2 regions of the Pseudoclavibacter sp. RFBA6 genome follow, and region 1 is predicted to be linked to the other one. Evidence: riboswitches for the same ligand, from Rfam matches in the RefSeq annotation. Region 1 holds a riboswitch; the other holds the start of a gene.

Region 1 (6,955 bases):
CGAGCCGAACCCGTGCGCTCCCGGCGGGCCGGATCGTGCTCTACGGGACACCCGCCGAGGAAGGCGGAAACGGCAAGGAGATCATGGCCCGCGCGGGCGCGTTCGACGGCGTCGACGCCGCCATCATGATCCATCCCTTCGGCTACGACGTCACCGACCAGCCCTTCATCGGCCGGCGCATCCTGCGCGTCCGCTACTACGGGGTGCCCGCCCACGCCTCCGCGTCCCCGTTCCAGGGACGCAACGCGCTCGATGCCGCCAACCTGAACTACCAGGCCACCGGCCTCCTGCGGCAGCACCTGTACCCGGGCGACCGCATCCACGGCGTCATCGTCAACGGCGGCCAGCGCCCCAACGTGGTCCCCGAGTTCGCGGAGCTCGAGTACTACGTGCGCTCGAACGCCGCGGAGACGCTGAAGGAGCTGAGCCTGCGCCTCGAGGACATCGCCAACGGCATCGCCCTGGCCACCGGCACGGGAGTCGAGGTCGAGTGGGACCCGCTGCCGTTCACGATGCCGCTGCGCTACAACACGCCGCTCTCCGAGCGGTGGGCCGTGCATCAGGAGGCTCGCGGCCGTCGCGTGCTCACCAAGGCGTCCGTGCCCTCGCACCTCGCCGCATCCACCGACTTCGGCAACGTGAGCGTGCGCGTGCCCGGCATCCACCCGGTCATCGCGATCAGCCCACCGGACGTCAGCCTCCACACGCGCGAGTTCGCCGAGTACGCGACGAGCGACGCCGCGAGCACCGCCATCGCCGACGCAAGCTCCGGCCTCGCGCTCGTCGCCGCCGACTTCCTCGCGGACCCCAACCTCCGTGCCGCGGCCCGCGCCGACTTCGACGCGGCTGGCGGCGCACTCGACGTCGAAGGATTCTTCTCTTGAGCACACCGGTCTCATCCCAGTCCATCTCCTCGCAACCCGTCGCAGCCACACCCGTCGTCTACGCGCTGCACGAGAACCCTGAGTGGTGGCCGCCGTTCCAGGCGGCGTTCGAGGCAGCGGGCGTTCCCGTCGTCGAATGGCGCCTGGTCGAGGGTGTCATCGACATCGACGCGCTCCCGCCGGAGGGCATCTTCTGGTCACGCATCAGCGCCTCCTCGCACACCAGGGATCACGCGCTCTCGAAGGACTACGCGCGCTCCGTCCTCAACTGGGTGGAGGCCGCGGGCCGGCGCACCGTCAACGGCCGCCGCGCCATCGAGCTCGAGGTGAGCAAGGTCGACCAGCTGACGCTCCTGCGCCGGGCCGGCATCGACACCCCGCGAACCCTCGCGGTCGTCGGCAGGCAGGGGCTGCGGGATGCGGCGCGCGACTTCCCGACCCCGTTCATCACGAAGCACAACCAGGGCGGCAAGGGCCTCGGCGTGCGCCGCTTCAACCACTTCGCCGACTTCGAGGCCTACCTCGACTCCCCCGAGTTCGAGGAGCCGCTCGACGGCATCACGCTCCTGCAGGAGTATCTGCGCCCCGCCGGAGGATTCATCACGCGCGTCGAGATCGTCGGCGGCGAGCACATCTACTCGATCGCGGCCGACACCATCCACGGCGGCTTCCAGCTGTGCCCAGCGGATGCGTGCGCGATCGACCCCGACACGGGTCGCCCGGTCGTTCCCCCTGGCGCGGAACTGGCACCCGAACCCGGCACGTCGATCTTCTCCCTGCGCCAGGGCGGCCACGACGACCTCGTCGAACGCCTCGTCGCGTTCACCAAGGACATCGGCTTGGAGATCGCCGGCATCGAGTTCATCGAGACCGAGGACGGCCGACAGGTGGTCTACGACATCAACACGAACACCAACTACAACGCCGATGTGGAGCGCGTCGCCGACGGCTCGGGGCCCGGGGCCATCGCGGCCTACCTGGGGCGCGTCCTGCGGGAGACATACCCGGACGTGTGAGCCCGGCCGCTCACGCTACGGCACGGCACGGCACGCGGAAAGGTGGCCGCCGGAGTTCATCTCCGGCGGCCACCTCTTCGTTGCTGGGCTTCTTCTGGATCAGACCGCGAACGCGCTCGGGGCCCGCGTTCCTCGCTCTGGCACGGGGATTCCGAGGTTGTCGCGCAGGGTCGTTCCCGTGTACTCCTCGCGCAGGGAGCCGCGCTCCTGCAGGATCGGCACGACCTGGTCGACGAACTCATCGATGCCGCCAGGCGTGAGGTGCGAGCCGATGACCAGCCCGTCAGAGCCGTCGTTCTGCACGAAGTCGTCGATCTCCTCAGCCACCTGGGCGGCGGTGCCGACGAAGCGCACACCGCCGAGCTCGTTGCGGGCGAACTCGCGGATGCTCCATCCGTTCTCCTGAGCCTTCTCGCGCCATCTGCGGACCGTGGCGAGGCGGTCGCCGTAGGTGAAGGCGCGGCCCTCGATGATGGGCGCGCTCTCCCCATCCGGATCGAAGTCGGGCAGGGGACCATCGAAGTCGATGTCCGAGAAGTCGCGGTTCCAGACCTGCTCGAGGCGGACCTGGATGGTGCGCGGGCTGAGCTGCTGCTCCGTCACCCAGCGAGCCTTCTCCTGCGCCTCCTGGTGGGTGTCGCCGAGCACGAAGCTCGACTGCGGCAGGATCTTCAGGTCGTCACGGTCGCGGCCGAAGCCCTCGACTCGAGCCTTGATGTCGGCGTAGAAGTCGCGTGCCTCCTCGAGGCGCGAGTATGGGGAGAAGATGACGTCGGCGTTGGCTGCCGCGAAGTCCCTGCCCTGCGGAGAGATGCCAGCCTGCACGATGATCGGCCTCCCTTGCGGGCTGCGGGGCACCGTGAAGCGCCCGCTGATGTCGAACTGGCTCGTCTCCACGCCGAACCGCCCCTCGTCGGCGGAGTCGAGGAACTGCCCGGTCTCCTTATCCGCGACGATCGCATCCGCCGACCAGGAGTCCCACAGCTCCCGGACGGTGCTGACGGTCTGCTCGGCCCGCTCGTAGCGCTCCGCGTGCGGCAGGAAGCCCCCGCGGCGGAAGTTCGCGCCCGTGAACGCGTCGAACGACGTCACGACGTTCCAGCCGGCACGTCCACCGGAGAGGTGGTCGAGGCTCGCGAACTGGCGAGCGAGCTCGTACGGCTCGTTGAAGGTGGCGTTGATGGTCCCGACGAGGCCGATGTGCTCGGTCACGGCCGCGATGGCGGCGAGGACCGGGATGGTGTCCGGCCGCCCCGAGATGTCGTGGTCGAAGATCTCGCCGAGCCGCGAGCGCAGCGCGAGGCCCTCGGCGAGGAAGAAGTAGTCGAACTTCCCGGCCTCGGCCTTCTTCGCCACGCGCTTGAACGTGGAGAACTCGATCTGGCTGCCCGCCTCCGGGTGCTCCCAGAGCGTGTGCTCGTTGACCCCGCCGACGTAGGCCGCGAGGATGATCTGCTTCTTCGTCATGGTGATCTCCTGATCCGGTTCGGGTCTAGATGGCGGCGTAGCGGTTGGGCACGGTGGTCTCGAGGCCGAGGAGGCCGCGCAGGGTGCGTTGCTCGTAGCTCTCCCGGAAGAGGCCCTTGCGCTGCAGGAGCGGGACGACGTCGGCGACGATGCGCGGCAGGTCGTCGGTCACGACGCCAGGGTGCAGGCGGAAGCCGTCGTAGCCGAGGCCGGCGAGCGTCTCGAAGTGCTCGACGAGCTCCTCGGCTGAGCCCGCGAACACCGCCGGTGGCTCTCCGAGCGCGCGCCCCTTCGCGTTGAGGCGGTTGAGGCGGGCGGACCCCGTCTCCTCCGGCCCGTCGAGGAACACGGCGAGGTCGACGAACACCGACAGCTCGCCGTCCCGCTCGACCTTCTTCTCTGCGGCCCGCACCTCGCTCAGGATGCGCACGGCCGAGGCGACGTCGGTCGGCGTCACGAAGAGCAGGTCGGCGCTGGCTGCCGCGAACTCGTACGGCACCTCCGCGTGGCCGAGCGCGGCGACAACCGGCTGCCCCTGCGGGGGCCGGGGCGTGATCGACGGTCCGCGCACGCTGAACCACTTGCCCTCGAACTCGATGCGGTGCACTTTCGCCGCGTCGAGGAACCGGTCGGTGGAGGCGTCGCGGATCTCGGCGTCATCCTCCCAGCTGTCCCAGAGCCTGCGCACGACCTCGACGAAGTCGTTGGCCTCCGCGAAGAGCTCGCCGACGAGCGGCGCATCCCGACGACCGAAGTGCGAGTGCTCCGCACCGGGCGAGACACGGGCCTGCCAGCCCGCGCGGCCCAGGCTCGTGTAGTCGAGGGTTGCGACGGCCTTCGAGACGTGGAAGGGCTCGGTGTGCGTCGTCGTGACAGTCGGGATGAGGCCGATGTGCTCCGTGACGGGCGAGACGCGGGAGGCGATGAGGAGCGCGTCCAGGCGACCCCTGACCTCGTCGGTCCGGTTGTCCTGGCGGAGGAACTCGCCGCTCTGGAGCGCGAGCGAGTCCTCGATGGTGACGAAATCGAGGAGGCCCTGCTCGGCGAGCTGCACGAGCCCCACCCAGTATTCGGGCGTGAAGAGCTCGTCTGGGCGAGCGCTCGGCTCCCGCCAGGCCGCCGGGTGGATGCCGGCGCCATCGAGTGCGACGCCGAGGTGGATTCGGTTGGGGTTCGTCATGGTGCGACGCTAGGCCGCGCCCCGAGTTCGGTCCACGGCGCCCGTCGCGGCCCGTTACGCGTCGAAACGCGGGGACATGTTCGTTGAGGGTCCTCGCACCCTTGTCGCGCATGCTGGGACGCATGGCTATCAAGGGCGTACTCGCGCAGATCACCGTGTCGGACCTGGCTCAGGCTACGGAATATTACGGCAGGCTCTTCGGACGGGGTCCTGACGAGAATCCGATGCCGGGCCTCCTGGAGTGGCACTTCACAAGCGAGGCCGGCCTCCAGCTGTGGGCCGACTCGAGTCGCTCTGGAAAATCCACCGTGGTCTTCAACGATGACGACCTCGAGAGTGTCGCCAGGCGGCTCGACGCGGCGAAGATCGAGCACGGCGGGATCGAAGACGCGATTCACTTCCAGATCCTCCAGGTGCTCGACCCGGAGGGCAATCACGTCGTCTTCACGGGCGCCTCGAGCTAGCCGCGCGCACCGTCGGGGCTACAGTGTGGCCGTGCACGGGAGCCCGATGAGTCGGGCTGAGAGGGAGTACTCGAACTCCGACCGTTGAACCTGATCTGGGTAATGCCAGCGAAGGGAGTCGACTCACCCGTGCCGTCACGCTCCGACGGAAGGCACGCACATGGAATCCATCACTCGAGACCCACTCGCATTCGGGGTGGGGGCGAGGGTCACCCTCTCGGTCATGTCCGACCGCTACGTCGAGGTGATCCTCGCTGCGGTGCACGCCGCCGATTCCACGGGGCTGATCCTCGAGACGGGTGACGTCAGCACGTACGCGGGCGGCGACGAGCAGGCGCTGTTGCGCTGGCTCACCGACCTCACGCAGCACGTGGCGGCGACCGGACTGCACGCCTCCGTCCAGGTGCTGCTCTCTCGCGGCTGCCCGGGTGAGGCGATCTGCGAGCTGCCGGGCGGGGCGGGCCCTCGGCGGGTGGATGCGCCCCGCGGTCGCCACACTGGGAGCTTCGCGAGCGCAGAATGGGCGCTCTACCCGCTCGAGGACGTCGGATCGGACGAGCGGACGCCCGACCACATGCGGGAGATCTACGCCGCCATCGAGACGGCGAAGGCGAGCGGCACCTTCGTGGCGTCCGAGCATTTCGTCACGAAGCTCAGCGGGGACCTCGGCCGGGTCCTGGAGACCGTCGTCGCGGCCTGGGCTGGGGTCGGCGCGCACGTGCAGCACGTCACGAGTCACCTCACGGTCTCGCTCAACAGCCCAAGCCACGCGGCGGGCGCGGAGACGGGAGCGCACGCATGAGCCTCAAGCTGCGCGACATCGTGCTCATGGTCGTGCTCGGCACGGTCTTCGGCTTCCTCTACTGGGCGCTGGTGCAGGCCTGGACGGCGCTCTCGATCGCGATGGGGCCTGCGGGCGACCTCGCCCAGCACTTCCTCTTCGGCGGCTGGCTGCTGGTCGCGCCCATCGCGATCGCCATCATCCGGCGGCCGTTCGTCGGCGTGATCGCTGAAGTGCTCGCCTCGGTCATCGAGGTCGTGTTCCTCGGCTCGGCGGTCGGCCCGCTGCTGTTCGTCGCGGCCGCGCTGCAGGGCATCGGCAGCGAGCTGCCGTTCGCGATCGGCCGGTACAAGAAGTACGGCTGGCTGCGGTACGCCATCTCCGGGGCGCTCGGTGCTGGCCTCGTGTTCTTCTACTCGGCGTTCCGCTCAGGCTGGTACGGGCAGGAGATCCTCTTCCTGCGCTTCGGCATCCAGCTCGCGTCCGGCATCATCCTCGGCGGGCTCCTCGCGAAGCTCCTCGTCGACTCGCTCGTGCGCACGGGCGTGCTCGACAACTTCGCGATCGTGCAGGACACGAAGCCCGTGGCCGTGCGCCGTGCGGCCTGACGCCTCGCCCACGGAGAGCTCCGGACTCGATATCGAGGCACACGACTTCGAGGTGATCCACTCCTCGGGCGACGGGCTCGGGCCGGTGGACCTGCGGGTCGCGCCGGGTGAGCACGTGCTGGTCATCGGGCCGTCCGGTTCCGGGAAGTCGACGCTGCTGCAGGCGCTGAGCGGGGTCATCCCCCACGCCGTGCCAGCCCAGGTGAGCGGGACCATGCGCGTCTGCGGCCTGGACACGCAGGAGCACGACGTGCCGAGGATCTCGCGGAACCTGTCCGTCGTGGCGCAGAACCCGGCCTCGTCGGTGTGCCTCCCCGACGTGGCTGACGAGGTCGCCTTCCCGCTCGAGAACCATGCGTGGCCGCGGCCGTCGATCGGGCCTGCCGTGAAGGCGGCGCTCGAGCTCGTCGGAGCCACCTCGCTGGCCGGCCGGCGGTCGGCGACGCTCTCCGGCGGGGAGACGCAGCGGGTGGCGCTCGCCGCGGCCGTCGTCACCCGGCCCAGGGTGCTCGTGCTCGACGAACCCACGTCCATGCTCGACCCGGAGGGCATCGC
Region 2 (6,955 bases), on a different contig from region 1:
TGCTGTTCCGCGAACCGCTGCTGTCGATCTGCGATGACGACGAGACGCTGCGCGACGAGGTGCACACGACGCTCGTGCACGAGATAGCGCACTTCTACGGCATCGACGACGCGCAGCTCCACGAGCTCGGCTGGGCGTAGGACAAGGCACCGAGGGACCGCTACCTACTCGTAGAGGCTGAGAACGGCGACGTCCTCCGCTGGGCAGCTGGCGGGGAAGTTCTCGTAGCCCTCCGGAGAGTCTCCCGAGCTGTAGCTTCCGCCGCCGTCGATGAACTCACCCAGCAGCACGACGGCCCCGTTCGGCAGCCTCACGCCAGCTTCGTCCTCAAGCACTTCGGTGCCCTTCGGGAACTGGGTCGCGATGAACTCCGGCGCCTCGGGCTGTCCGAAGGAGATCGACAACCCGAAGCATCCGTCCGCGTTGCGCGTCAGGTCACCGGCGACGATGGCGAGTCCGCTGAAGCCGCTCGATTCAGCTGCCACCCACAGATCGGGATGCGTCGGCGTCGGGGCCGCGCTCGAACAGCCGGTCAGCGCCAGGAGCAGCGCCGCCCCCGCCAGACTCGCTGAAGTGGCTCTCATGCGTTCTTTCTAGCAGCCACCAGCGGAGCAAGCCAGGCGCATCCGCTGCCCGACTTCCATTCGCTTCCCCCGGTACGCTTCCTGGATGCACCCAACGGCACCAGCACGCGAGCCCCTGCGGGCCGGCCGCCTCCTCTGGGGCATCGCCCTGCTGCTGGCCGCCCCGGTCTTCGCGATCTGGATGTCCGTGACCGGTCTGCTCTCGGCCCTCGCCGCTGCCAGCATCACCGGAGAGGCGAGCGCTGCCGTCCCGCCCCTCATCTCGGCCGGTCAGACCCTGCTCTCCGCGTTCGCCTTCTGGGCGATGTTCGTCTCCGCTGGGGCCGGTCTCGTCGTGCTGATCCTGCTCGGAGTGCAGAGCATCCAGGCCGCACGCCGCCCGCTCGCCGCCTCCGGCCCGACCTTCAGCTCTGTGCTGTGGGGCTGGGGACTCGCGATCCCGTTCTCAACGGGCATCGGGGCCCTGGTCGGGATGCTGTTCCGGGCGACCGCCGACGGCATCGGGACCGACCTCTCGCTTGATGCCGGTCCGGGCACCGGCATCAGCTACGACGACGCCGTCCACGGCCTCATCACCGGCAGTGCGTGGCTCCTCGTGGCGGTCGTCGGGCTCGCCCTGGCCGTGATTCTCACGGTGCGCTACGTGCGCGCGCGGCGGCAGAACAAGACGAACGCGACTGGCCGCAGCGCGGGCTGAAACGGCTCCGCGTCGACGGGGCTTCAGGCGTCGGGCGCGACCTCGATGACGACGTCGGCGAGCAGGAACGGCGCATTGCGTCGCCAGTGCTCCCTCTCCTGCGCGCCCCACATCTCCCAGAACTCCTCGAAGACGCCGATATCGCCGGGCCGGGACAGCGCGCGCGGCTTCCGATGCGCCTCGTCGAGCTCGATCCAGACGCTGGTGGTCGCGAGCGGCGCACTCTCGCGCGACAGGGCCCCGCATCCCTCGACGATGAGCGGCGACGTCGCGTCGATATCCCGCCACGGGCCGGGCTCAGCCGCCGCCCAATCCCAGCTCTCGTACCCGGGATGCGCGCTGCCCAGCATGTTTCGGTGCACCGCCTGCGATGCGGCGGCGAGGCCTCCCCAGCCCGGGTAGGCGTCGTCGAGTGACACCAGCTGCGCGCCACCGAATCCGCGCGCTCGGAACTCGTGGAGCAGTTCACCCGCGAGCGTCGTCTTCCCCGAGCCCGAACCGCCGTCGATGAGGACCACCGGCCGCCTGCCACCCGCGTCGGCGAGCACCCGGTCGAGCAGCGCTGCCGCCCTCACGCGCTCCCCACCAGCCGGTACGAGCCCAGCGCGACTGCCACCGCGACGGCGACCCCGGCAATGCCCACGGCGGCGAGCACCAGCACGAGGTCACGCCAGCCGAGCCTCGATGGCCGCGCCCAGGTGCGTGCCACGTCTTCTGCCCCAAAACCGCGCGCCTCCATGACGGTGGCGAGCGTCCCCGCCCGCCTGATCGCGAGCGCGAGCAGGGCGAAGGCCATCGTCATCAGCCGGCGGACGGCCCCCGAGTCGCCCAGTCCGCGAGCGCGCCTGGCCTGGCTCATGGCCGTCCAGTCGTCACGGAACACCGCGAACAGGCGAATTCCGGCGAGCGCTGAGACGACGAACCTCGCTGGCAGGTGCGCGACCTGGGCGAGCCCGTCGGCAAGCCGCGTCGGGTCGATGCGGCTCAACGCGACGAGGGTCGGCACGCCGATCGCGAGGACGCGCACGCCGACGGCGATGGCGAGCTGGATGGAGTTGTCGGTGATGTTGGCGTACAGGAACTGCCCGTAGCTCTCGCCTCCCGGCTTCGCGTACAGCAGCATGCTCGTGGCCGAGACGGGCGCCGCGATGAGCAGGATCCAGCTCGAGCGCAGGATCTCCACGGGTCGCACGCCGGCGACCCCGAAGGCGATCATCGCGAGCACGAGGGCGACCAGCGCCGAGACGATGTCCAGCGTCGTGAGCAGCGGAATCGAGTACAGCACGGCGGCGAGGAATGGCGTGACGGGGTTGACGCGGTCGAGGAACCTGCCGCCGACGGGCAGCACCTCGAGCGGCACGCCGTCGCTGTCAACCGGCACCGACCTCGCCGGCTGAGCGCCCGCCGGGGCGATGCCGCCGCTCATGCAGGCACCTTCGCGTCCTTGCGGTCGTGCGCGCCGATGCGGATGCACTGGTCGCCGAGCACGCGCACGAGCTGTTCGTCGTGGGTCACGGAGACCAGCGCGTGCCCTTCGGCGACGAGGCGAGCCATGATGGCGACGAGTTCCGTCCACGTCCTGCGGTCCTGCCCGAAGGTGGGCTCGTCGAAGATGAGGATCCGAGGCGCCGTCGCGAGCACCGTCGCGACCGAGAGGCGGCGCTGCTCGCCGCCGGAGAGCGTGAAGGGGTGCGCTTCCGCGAGGTGGGTGAGGCGCAGCGCGGCGAGGAGCTCGTCGACGCGCTGGCTCGTCTCGCGCTTGCCTCGGCCCGCCGCATCCGGGCCGACTTCCAGCTCGCGGCGCACGGTCCCCGCGACGAACTGGTGCTCGGGCTGCTGGAAGACGGTGCCGATGCGCGTCAGGAGCTGCCGTGAACGCCAGGCGGACGGATGCGGGCCCGCCGGAGGAGCCGTACGGAAGCGGCCGAGCCCCCAGCCGCCGCGGCGCGCACCCGCGTCATCGCCCGCATCCCGGAGCGCCTGCGTCGCTCGCACCTCGCCCTCCACGGGCGTGAGCAGTCCGGCGAGCGTGAGCGCGAGCGTCGTCTTCCCCGCCCCATTGGGGCCCAGCACAACCGTCGACTCCCCCGCGCGCAGGGTCGCCGACAACTGCGTGTGCAGGGCATGGTCAGCCCGACCGAAGCCGAGCCCGTCGGCGATCAGCAGCTCCTCCCCAGGCGAGAGAAGGGCACGCGGCACGTGCGGTTCGTGGCCGCCGATCCACACGCCGGCGGCGAGCAGCGACTCGCGGTGCTGCTCGAGGACCAGGTCAGGGGTACCGTCGGCGAGGAGATGCTGCTCGCCCCCGAGCACGACGACCCGGTCGACGCTCGAGCGCCACACGTCCACCCGGTGCTCGATGACGATGAGCGTCGCGCCGGACGCCTCCGCGGCGCGGACCACCGCCTCGCGCACCTCGTCCACGCCGGCCGGGTCGAGGTTCGCGGTCGGCTCGTCCAGCAGGATGAGGTCGGGGCGCATGGCGAGGACCCCCGCGATCGCGAGCCGCTGACGCTCGCCGCCGGACAGCTGAGCCGTCGACCGATCGAGGGGCATCCGCAGCCCGACGGCATCGAGCGCCTCGCGCACCCGCGCCCACGTCTCCGCCCGTGGGACGCCGAGGTTCTCGCAGCCGAACGCGACGTCGTCGCCGATACGGGCGAGCACCGTGTTCGCCTGCGGGTCCTGCAGGACAAGACCGACCGTGCCGCGTGCATCGCTCGGGTGCTTGCCATCGACAAGCAGTGAGCCGAGCTCCTGCCCGTCATCCTCGTGATCGCCGAGCACCCCCGCCAGGGCGGCCAGGAGCGTGGACTTGCCAGCCCCCGACGGCCCAAGCAGCAGCACAGCCTCGCCGGGCTCGATCGTCAGGTCGAGCTCGGCGACGGCCAGCTTCGCCCGGTCGGCGTGGCGCCAGCCCCACCCCCTCGCCTCGACTCTCGCGCCCACGAGCGCTAGCCGATTCGCTTCGAGCTTCTACCCGCACCGAAGCGGTTCAGTGCACCGGTCGCCGCGAGCGCGCGCGTCAGGAGCCAACCGACGACGCCAGCGAGCACGGCACCCGAGAGGACGATCGAGACGAGGTAGATGGTGAGGAACTCCGGACCCTTCTCGATGTTCGCGCTGAGAAAGAGTTCGAGCGTCCACGCCGCGACCGCAGCCCCAGCCCCTGCCAGCATCGCGACGCCGAGGCCGAAGCGCTTGTAGAAGAACAGCAGGAAGATGAGCTCGGCGCCGAGACCCTGCGCGATACCCGAGTACACGGTCTCGATCGACCACTGGCTGCCGAGCAGCATCGAGACGCTCGCCGCGAGCACCTCGACGAAGAGCGCAGCGCCGGGCTTGCGAATGATCAGCCCGCCCAGCACTCCGCCGAGCAGCCAGATACCGACGGCGATACCGCCGACACCCGGCGTGAACGCATCCATGACCGTGAACCACGCGTAGCCCACGCTGTTCCAGACGATGAAGATGAGCCCCGTCGCGACGCCGAGAACGGCCGCCGTGACGATGTCGATGACCCGCCAGCGGAAGCGGCTCTTCGGCGACCTCGCCTGAGCCGGCCCCTGCGTCGAGGAGGTTCGAGATGGAGTTGAAGAAGTTGTCATGCGGTGTGCCCTTTCGAGTGAAAGTGCACGGGCGCAGAACCTGGGGTGGCTCTGCTCGGAGATGTGCCTCCCTGCGCTGGCATTACCCAGATCAGGTTTGACGGTCGAAGGCTTGTGCCTTCCTCTCAGCCCGGACTACCGGACTCCCGTGAACACCTCGAGTATAGGCCGAACCGCGCCCCGAGCTACTTCTTGAGCGCCTTGATGAGACGCGGAAGCGCGTGCCCGACCGTCCACACCAGTGGAATCGAGACGACGAGCAGCGTGATGATGTTCGGGCGGAAGCTCGTGCCGAACTCGTCATCGACGTACGCGCCGACGGGGACCGCCATGCCGCCACCGCCACCGCCGGACGAGTTCTCCTGTCCCTCCTCGTTGCTCTCGCCGCCGCCGTAGCCGTACGAGACGAGGGCGACGGGAAGGATGGTGGCCTTGCCAAGCTCCACCTTCTCGCCGTAGGCGAGCGTGACGCCGAGCTTCTTGACGGAATCGGTGAGGTTCTGCGTGAGGTTCGTCATGCGGCCAGCGTAGGTCGTCGACATGCCTGCCAACCAGGAGAACTCCTGTGTGCTGGCGGGCGAGAGCGCTCCCACCCTTTGGTAGCTTTAGTGCCTGCATCCACACGCGATGTTCTTCGGCGAAGCAAGATGAAGCAATAGGAGCGTGCATGAAAACGTGGCCCGGAAATGCCTACCCCCTCGGAGCGACGTTCGACGGAAGTGGCACGAACTTCGCGATCTTCAGCGAAGCCGCCCACAAGGTCGAGCTCTGCCTCTTCGACGACGACGGCAACGAGGAGCGAGTGAGGCTCCACGAGCGGGACGCGCACGTCTGGCACGCCTACCTGCCCCACGTCCAGCCGGGCCAGCAGTACGGCTACCGCATGCACGGCGACTACGACCCCGCGAGCGGCAGCCGCTGCAACCCCGCGAAGCTCCTCCTCGACCCCTACGCGAAGGCCACGACCGGAGACATCGACTGGGACCAGTCGCTGTTCAGCTACAACTTCGGTGACCCCGACTCGTTCAACGACCTCGACTCCGCGCCCCACATGATGAAGGGCGTCGTCATCAACCCCTACTTCGACTGGGCTGGCGACCGGAAGCCGGGCATCCCCTACAACGAGTCCCTCATCTACGAAGCCCACGTGAAGGGCCTCACCCAGCTGCACCCGGATGTGCCCGAGGAGATCCGGGGCACATACGCCGGCATCGCGCACCCCGCGATCGTCGAGCACCTCAAGCGGCTCGGCGTCACCGCCATCGAGCTGATGCCCGTGCACCAGTTCGTGCAGGACAGCACCCTCATCGAGAAGGGCCTCCGCAACTACTGGGGCTACAACACCATCTCGTTCCTCGCCCCGCACGCCGACTACGCCTCCCAGGGGACGGCAGGGCAGCAGGTGCAGGAATTCAAGTCCATGGTGCGCACCCTGCACGCCAACGGCATCGAGGTCATCCTCGACGTGGTCTACAACCACACGGCAGAGGGCAACCACCTCGGCCCGACGCTCAGCTTCCGCGGCATCGACAACGCCGCCTACTACCGCCTCGAAGAAGACGACAAGCGGTACTACACGGACTACACGGGCACCGGCAACTCGCTCAACATGCGCCACCCGCACTCGCTGCAGCTCATCATGGACTCGCTGCGCTACTGGGTCACCGAGATGCACGTCGACGGCTTCCGCTTCGACCTCGCCTCCACCCTCGCCCGCGAACTCCACGACGTGGACAAGCTCTCCACCTTCTTCGACCTCGTGCAGCAGGACCCGGTGGTCTCGCAGGTGAAGCTCATCGCCGAGCCGTGGGACGTCGGCCCCGGTGGCTACCAGGTCGGCAACTTCCCGCCGCAGTGGACGGAGTGGAACGGCAAGTACCGCGACACCGTGCGCGACTTCTGGCGCGGCGAGCCCTCCACGCTCGGTGAGTTCGCGAGCCGCATCACGGGCTCCGCGGACCTCTACGAGCACTCCGGACGGCGCCCGTTCGCATCCATCAACTTCGTCACGGCGCACGACGGCTTCACACTGCGCGACCTCGTCTCCTACAACGAGAAGCACAACG

What was found. A riboswitch is a leader RNA that binds a small molecule or an ion and turns the genes downstream of it on or off. The one in region 1 is predicted to bind thiamine pyrophosphate.
Region 2: another riboswitch for thiamine pyrophosphate. It lies ahead of C5C17_RS09590 (ECF transporter S component); the one in region 1 lies ahead of C5C17_RS14495 (YkoF family thiamine/hydroxymethylpyrimidine-binding protein).

Annotation. Positions count from the first base shown of each region.
Region 1 covers NZ_PSUA01000013.1:209,189-216,143, forward strand. Annotated here, with positions in the region: gene C5C17_RS14470 (M20 family metallopeptidase) at 1-884, shown strand, start outside; gene C5C17_RS14475 (RimK family alpha-L-glutamate ligase) at 881-1,900, shown strand; gene C5C17_RS14480 (NtaA/DmoA family FMN-dependent monooxygenase) at 2,000-3,367, opposite strand; gene C5C17_RS14485 (LLM class flavin-dependent oxidoreductase) at 3,393-4,547, opposite strand; gene C5C17_RS14490 (VOC family protein) at 4,670-5,011, shown strand; TPP riboswitch at 5,037-5,144, shown strand; gene C5C17_RS14495 (YkoF family thiamine/hydroxymethylpyrimidine-binding protein) at 5,172-5,813, shown strand; gene C5C17_RS14500 (ECF transporter S component) at 5,810-6,400, shown strand; gene C5C17_RS14505 (ABC transporter ATP-binding protein) at 6,390-6,955, shown strand, end outside.
Region 2 covers NZ_PSUA01000011.1:225,341-232,295, forward strand. Annotated here, with positions in the region: gene C5C17_RS09560 (metallopeptidase family protein) at 1-140, shown strand, start outside; gene C5C17_RS09565 (hypothetical protein) at 165-584, opposite strand; gene C5C17_RS09570 (hypothetical protein) at 670-1,281, shown strand; gene C5C17_RS09575 (ATP-binding protein) at 1,305-1,856, opposite strand; gene C5C17_RS09580 (energy-coupling factor transporter transmembrane protein EcfT) at 1,853-2,707, opposite strand; gene C5C17_RS09585 (ABC transporter ATP-binding protein) at 2,704-4,230, opposite strand; gene C5C17_RS09590 (ECF transporter S component) at 4,236-4,889, opposite strand; TPP riboswitch at 4,941-5,050, opposite strand; gene C5C17_RS09595 (spore germination protein GerW family protein) at 5,075-5,407, opposite strand; gene glgX (glycogen debranching protein GlgX) at 5,557-6,955, shown strand, end outside.